2 regions of the Microbacterium sp. NPDC060132 genome follow, and region 1 is predicted to be linked to the other one. Evidence: predicted binding sites of a transcription regulator. Region 1 holds the regulator's gene; the other holds the start of a gene.

Region 1 (3,402 bases):
CAGGATCACCACGTCGGGGTCGGTGGCGCGCACCTGTGCCGCGGCTTCCTCCGGGGTGATCGAGTAGTCGGGGTGCCGGGTGCCGGCGACCCATGACGCACCCGTGCCCTGCGCGATCAGCGGATACATCGAGTAGGTCGGAGCGAAGCCGAACGCCGTCCGCCCCGGTCCGCCGAACGCCTGCAGGATGTGCTGCAGCACCTCGTTCGAGCCGTTGCCCGCCCAGATCTGCTCGGCCGTGAGCCCGTGACCGAGGTAGTCCGCGAACGCCTCCCGCAGCGTGGTGAACTCCCGGTCGGGATAGCGGTTGACGTCGCGGATCGCCACGGCGATGTCGTCGAGGATGTCGCTGGCGACCTCGTCGGGAACGGGATGCGTGTTCTCGTTGACGTTGAGGGCGATCGGGAGCGGTGCCTGCGGTGCGCCGTACGGAGTGAGTCCGCGCAGATCGTCGCGCAGCGGGAGATCGTTGAGGGAGAGGGTCACCCTATCCATGTTAAGAGGACGAGGCGGCACCGACGGCCATGCGTCACTCCGCGTACTGCGCCGGGATCGCGAGCTCCTGACCGATCTGGATCTCTCCGCCGCGGAGCAGGTTCATGCGGCTGATGTCGCCGATCACGTCGCGCGGGTCGGCCTCGGGAGCGATCGAGCCGGCGATCGACCAGAGGGTGTCACCGGGCATGACCGTGATGGTCTCGACGGCGGCCACGGGCTTGTCGGCACCGGAGGCGATGGCGCTGCCGCCGCTGATCGCCGCGAAGGCGATGCCGACGGCGAGCGGGACGGACGCGACCGCGAGCAGCACACCGCGACCGCGAGCCGTGAGCCGGAGCCGCGTGGCCGGACGGGCCGTGGCGGAGATCGCGGTCGCGGTGCTGAGGCTGATGGTGCTCATGTCTGCTCCTTCACTGTCCCGGCGCCGCGAGGGCCCGGGGAGGTTGGCGTAGCGTTCGCATCCGCGACTCGGCCGGGAGCCGTGAATGCGAAGCTACGTTCCGAAGATATCTTCGAGTTCGAACATCTGTCAAGCTGTCTTCGAAACCCTGTCCACGAATCGTCCGACACGCTCGAACAGATCTTCCAGATCGGCGCGATTCTCGGATACGGTTTCGACAAGGACACCCCACCACGGGCCACCGACATTCGAAGAGCGACGTCGGATCTCACGCACTGAAGGAGCATCATGAGCGAGACCACAGCCCCGGAGTCGGAGGCGCCGCGGACCCGCCGTCGCAAGAGCCTCAGCCCCAAGCAGATGGCGATCCTGGAGGTCATCCAGGCCGCCATCGCCCAGAACGGCTACCCGCCGAGCATGCGCGAGATCGGCGACGCCGTCGGGCTCAAGTCGCTCTCCAGCGTCACGCACCAGCTCGGCCAGCTGGAGCTGAGCGGCTACCTGCGTCGAGACCCGGGCAAGACGCGGGCCATGGAGGTGCTGATCGACCTGCCCGGCACCGGCTCCGGCGCCGAGAACCCGGCCGATGTCACGACTCCCGTCGGCGACGCCGCGCTCGTGCCCCTCGTCGGCCGCATCGCCGCCGGCGTGCCCATCACCGCGGACCAGCAGGTCGAGGAGATCTTCCCGCTCCCCCGGCAGCTCGTCGGCAAGGGCGACCTGTTCATGCTCAAGGTCTCCGGCGAGTCGATGATCGACGCCGCCATCTGCGACGGCGACTGGGTCGTCGTCCGCTCGCAGCACGACGCCGAGAACGGCGAGATCGTCGCGGCGATGCTCGATGGCGAGGCCACCGTCAAGGTGCTCCGTCGCCGCGATGGACACACGTGGCTGCTGCCGCGGAACACCGCCTTCGAGCCCATCCTCGGCGACGAGGCCGTGGTGCTCGGCAAGGTCGTCGCGGTGCTGCGAGCCGTCTGACCCGGACACGAGGAAGGCCCTCCCCGATCGCTCGGAGAGGGCCTTCGTCACGTGATCAGACCGAGGCGCCCACCTCGGCGCGCACGCGGCGCGTGGCCTCGACGATGTTCCGCAGCGACGCGGTGGTCTCCTCGTAGCCGCGGGTCTTGAGGCCGCAGTCCGGGTTGACCCAGAGCTGCCGCGTGGGGATCTCCTCCACGGCGCGACGCAGCAGGGACTCCACCTCCTCCACCGCGGGAACCCGCGGGGAGTGGATGTCGTAGACGCCGGGGCCGATGCCGTGGTCGAACCCGGCCTCGGCGATGTCCGCGACGACCTCCATCCGGCTGCGGGCGGCCTCGATGGACGTGACGTCGGCGTCCAGCGCGCGGATCGCGTCGATCACGACACCGAACTCCGAGTAGCAGAGGTGCGTGTGCACCTGCGTGCCCGGTGCTGCCCCACCGGTCGCCAGACGGAACGACGCCACCGACCAGTCCAGGTAGGACGGCTGATCGGCCTTCTTCAGCGGCAGCAGCTCGCGCAGGGCCGGCTCGTCGACCTGGATCACGGCGATGCCCGCCGCCTCGAGGTCGGCGATCTCCTCGCGCAGCGCCAGGGCGACCTGGTTCGCGGTCTCCCCCAGCGGCTGGTCGTCGCGCACGAACGACCACGCGAGGATCGTCACCGGCCCCGTGAGCATGCCCTTGAGGTGCTTCGCGGTGAGCGACTGCGCGTATCCGGACCAGTCGACCGTGATCGGTGCCGGCCGGGAGACGTCGCCCCACAGGATCGACGGTCGTGTGGCGCGGGAGCCGTACGACTGCACCCACCCGTGCTCCGTGACCGCGAAGCCGTCGAGGTTCTCGGCGAAGTACTGCACCATGTCGTTGCGCTCCGGCTCCCCGTGCACCAGCACGTCGAGCCCGAGATCCTCCTGCAGCGACACGACCGCGGCGATCTCCCGGCGCAGGAAGTCGTCGTAGTCGTCGCGGGGGATCTCACCGCGCGTGAACCGCGCCCGTGCGCGACGGATGTCGGCGGTCTGCGGGAACGACCCGATCGTCGTCAGGGGCAGGACCGGGAGGCCGAGGGCCTCCTGCGCACTCTCCCGCTCCTCGTAGGACACCCGAGAGAAGTCGGCGTCGACCAGCGCCCGCTTGCGCACCGCGCCGTCGCGCACGCCGGGCGCATCCAGCCGGTCGCGCAGGGCCGCCGAGGCCTCGTCGAGCTCGGCGGCGATCGCCTCGGGGCCGTGCGACAGCCCGCGGGCCAGCACGCCGACCTGCTGCACCTTCTGATCGGCGAACGCCAGCCACGACACCAGGCGGGGGTCGAGCGAGGTCTCGTCGGCGACGTCGTGCGGCACGTGCAGCAGCGAGGTCGAGGTGGAGGCCGACACGGCCGCGGCCCCCAGGTCGCGCAGACGCTCGAGCGTGGCGAACGCCGCGGCCAGGTCGCCCCGCCAGATGTTGTGCCCGTCGATCACGCCGCCGACGAGCGTCTTGTCCGCGAGACCCTCCGCCGCGGACGGCACAGCGCCA
Region 2 (3,402 bases), on a different contig from region 1:
ATGCCGTTCGCTCGGCGTGCCCGCGTCGGGTTCCTGCGGGAAGTCGGACGGCGCCTGATGCCAGGTCGAGCGCCACGACGCGGCGCCGTCAGTCGATGCCGGCGCGTCCACCCCCGAATGATCGGGCGGGGTAGGCCGTCGTGAGGGCTGCCGAGACGGCGCCCCTCCGAAGAGAGGGATGATGGGGGCGATCCGTTCCGGATCGCCCCCACGCTGCTCGTTCATCAGGCCGGGCGACGCTCAGCGAGCTCGTCCGCAGACGCGGGCGCGGGCTGCGCACCGATGCCGAGCTTCTGCTTGATCTGCGTCTCGATGGCGAGGGCGATGTCGGGGTTGTTGAGAAGGAACGTGCGCGCGTTCTCCTTGCCCTGCCCCAGCTGGTCGCCGTCGTAGGTGTACCACGAGCCAGACTTCTTGACGATCCCGTGCTCCACGCCGAAATCGATCAGGCTGCCCTCGCGAGAGATCCCCACGCCGTAGAGGATGTCAAACTCCGCCTGCTTGAACGGCGGGGCCATCTTGTTCTTGACGATCTTGACCCGCGTACGGTTGCCGACGGCGTCGGTTCCGTCTTTGAGGGTCTCGATCCGTCGGATGTCCATGCGCACGGAGGCGTAGAACTTGAGCGCCTTTCCACCGGCGGTGGTCTCGGGCGATCCGAAGAAGACGCCGATCTTCTCGCGCAGCTGGTTGATGAAGATCATCGTGGTGTTGGTCTGGTTGAGCCCACCCGTCAGCTTGCGCAGCGCCTGCGACATGAGCCGGGCCTGCAAACCCACGTGGGAGTCGCCCATCTCACCCTCGATCTCGGCTCGCGGCACGAGGGCCGCGACCGAGTCGACGACGATGAGATCGATGGCACCGGACCGCACGAGCATGTCGGCGATCTCCAGCGCCTGCTCACCGGTGTCCGGCTGCGACACCAGCAGGGAATCGATGTCGACGCCCAGCTTCGCGGCGTAGTCGGGGTCGAGCGCGTGCTCCGCGTCGATGAACGCCGCGATACCACCCGCGCGCTGCGCATTGGCGATGGCGTGCAGGGTGAGTGTGGTCTTACCCGAGGACTCCGGGCCGTAGATCTCCACGATGCGGCCACGCGGCAGGCCTCCGACCCCGAGGGCGACGTCGAGGGCGATGGAGCCGGTGGGGATGACTGCCACGGGGGCGCGCTCATCGCTGCCCAGCCGCATGACCGAGCCCTTTCCGAACTGACGGTCGATCTGCGCGAGGGCGGTCTCGAGGGACTTCTCGCGGTCGGCGGGTGATGGCATGGTGTGCTCCTTCTGCGCGTGTGATGCCGCCTGTAGGCTGTCGCGGCTCTTCCGGCTGGAAGGAACTCTCCGACAAGGCGTGTGGCTTCTTCAGCCTGGTCCTCACGCTAGGACGAGCCACCGACATTGCATCGGCCCACCCGAGGTCTGTGATGATCCAGGCATCGAAACCACTTGTGCAGAAGACTACGCCCGGTTCGAACAGATTTTCGACAACAGCGCAACGCGGCGTGTCGGAGTTCCGCACAGCCCGGAGAACGAGAGCAGCAACTCAGCGGCTCCGCGGCTCCAGCCGTCCGACGCCGTGCCGCCGAGACAGCGGAACATCCATCTCCTCGCACAGGGCGAGCCAGATCTCCCGGGGCGGCACGCCGTCCGCCAGCGCTTCGCTCGCGGTACGGCCGTTGACCGCCGTCAGACTGAGGTCGTTCACCAGTGACGGCCCTCGCGCCTGGAACTCCGCGTCGACGGCGCGAAGGAATTCGCTACGTCGCATCGTCACCCGGCCGAGTGGTCAGTGCAGCGAGAGCTCGGGCTCGACCGAGGCGACCAGCTCGTCGGGAACGACGTCGGGGAAGACCTGGATGCCCTCGAGGACGGAGATGCGATCCCCGACCTCGCGCATGATGGTGGAGATGGGAACGTCGAGGGCCTCCGCGACCGAGGCGAGGATCTCGCTCGACGCCTCCTTCTGTCCGCGTTCGACCTCGCTGAGGTAGCCGAGCGCGACGGACGCCTTGCTTGCGACCTGCCGGAGGGTGCGCCCCTTCTGCAGGCGGAAGTCCCTCAGCACATCGCCGATTTCCTGTCGTACAAGAATCATCGGAACCTCCTCCCCATGTGTTCGATCGAGGTTCCCCTCGAAGAGACAGCCAGTCTAGCCCTCCTGGCCTGCACAGAATCTACCCTTGCACTCTGTGGTTTGAATGTGAGCACATCGGTATCAACCTTCGGCTGTCGGCTCGTATTCCCCGACCGCCTCAGCCAGCATTCGCACCAGCATCGCCACCGACTGCGCGCGCACCGCCGCTCGGTCGCCGTCGAAGACGAACGCCTCCGTGCGAGTGCCCTCCGGAGTGACGACGCCCAGATGGACGGTCCCGACCGGCTGACCGTCCGGCGACTGCGGCCCGGCGATCCCGGTGGTGGAGATACCGACGTCCGCCGACCGTCCGTCGACGGCGACGGCGTGGCGAACCCCCTCGGCCATCTGCCGCGCCACCTCGGGATGGACGGGTCCCTTTGTCGCGAGCAGCTCGGCGTCTACCCCGAGCAGCGAATGCTTGACCGGCGTCGCATACGCGACCACGCCGCCGAGGAGAACGACGGAGGCTCCGGGAACGGCGACCAGCGCCGCGCAGACCGCGCCGCCGGTCAGCGACTCGGCGACCCCGAGCGTCCAGCCGCGCGCGCGCAGGGCGCCCACGACCATCTCAGGGGTGAACGACGTCATGACCGCTGTCGCGAACCGCGTACCTGCGCCACGATGTAGTCGATTCCGCTGACCACCGTGAGGACGAGCACGATCAGCATGAGCAGGAAGGTGATGGTCGTCCACGGACCGAGACCGATCCACACGTGAAGCGGCAACAACGCCCAGCCGAGGGCCACGCCCTGGAACGCGGTCTTGATCTTGCCCATCCAGGCGGCAGCGACGACATGCTCGCTCGCGACCACCAGACGATGGATCGTGATACCCCACTCGCGGACGAGGATCACGATCACGATCCACCAGTTGACCTCGCCCAGAATGGCCAGCCCGATGAAACCGGCCCCCGTGAGGAGCTTGTCGGCGATCGGATCCCACAGCTTCCCGAAGTCGCTCACAATGTCGTAGCGACGCGCGAGATACCCGTCGACCCAGTCGGTCGAGATGGCCACGATGAAGAGGATGCCGGCGATCCAACGCACCACCGGATCCGAGATTCCATAGGTGCCCCCGAGGAGCAGGAGAACGAAGAAGACCACCGCGAGCGGGATCCGCGCCACCGTGATCGCGTTGGGGAGCTGCCGGGGAATGGCCATCAGTCGCGTCCCGTCAGGCCCCAGGCGTCTTCATCGCCTTCCGCCTCCACGACCGGAAGCCCGTCGTACTGCCCCGCGATCGGGTCGCGCTCGGGCGACGGAGGTG

The links. Region 1 encodes LexA, which represses DNA repair genes until DNA is damaged. Its sites were predicted from a motif close to TCGAACANNTGTTCGA; they were not measured.
Region 2: recA (recombinase RecA) is a predicted target of LexA. The motif match lies at 1,469-1,484, and genes of this name have one in related genera.

Annotation. Positions count from the first base shown of each region.
Region 1 covers NZ_JBHWXU010000002.1:199,099-202,500, reverse strand. The annotation lists gene ACFWCH_RS17465 (histidinol-phosphate transaminase) at 1-495, opposite strand, end outside; gene ACFWCH_RS17460 (LysM peptidoglycan-binding domain-containing protein) at 530-898, opposite strand; gene lexA (transcriptional repressor LexA) at 1,187-1,879, shown strand; gene metE (5-methyltetrahydropteroyltriglutamate--homocysteine S-methyltransferase) at 1,935-3,402, opposite strand, start outside.
Region 2 covers NZ_JBHWXU010000001.1:2,707,005-2,710,406, reverse strand. The annotation lists gene ACFWCH_RS13060 (regulatory protein RecX) at 1-111, opposite strand, end outside; gene recA (recombinase RecA) at 225-1,271, opposite strand; gene ACFWCH_RS13050 (DUF3046 domain-containing protein) at 1,543-1,767, opposite strand; gene ACFWCH_RS13045 (helix-turn-helix domain-containing protein) at 1,786-2,094, opposite strand; gene ACFWCH_RS13040 (CinA family protein) at 2,215-2,724, opposite strand; gene pgsA (CDP-diacylglycerol--glycerol-3-phosphate 3-phosphatidyltransferase) at 2,721-3,296, opposite strand; gene ACFWCH_RS13030 (DNA translocase FtsK) at 3,296-3,402, opposite strand, start outside.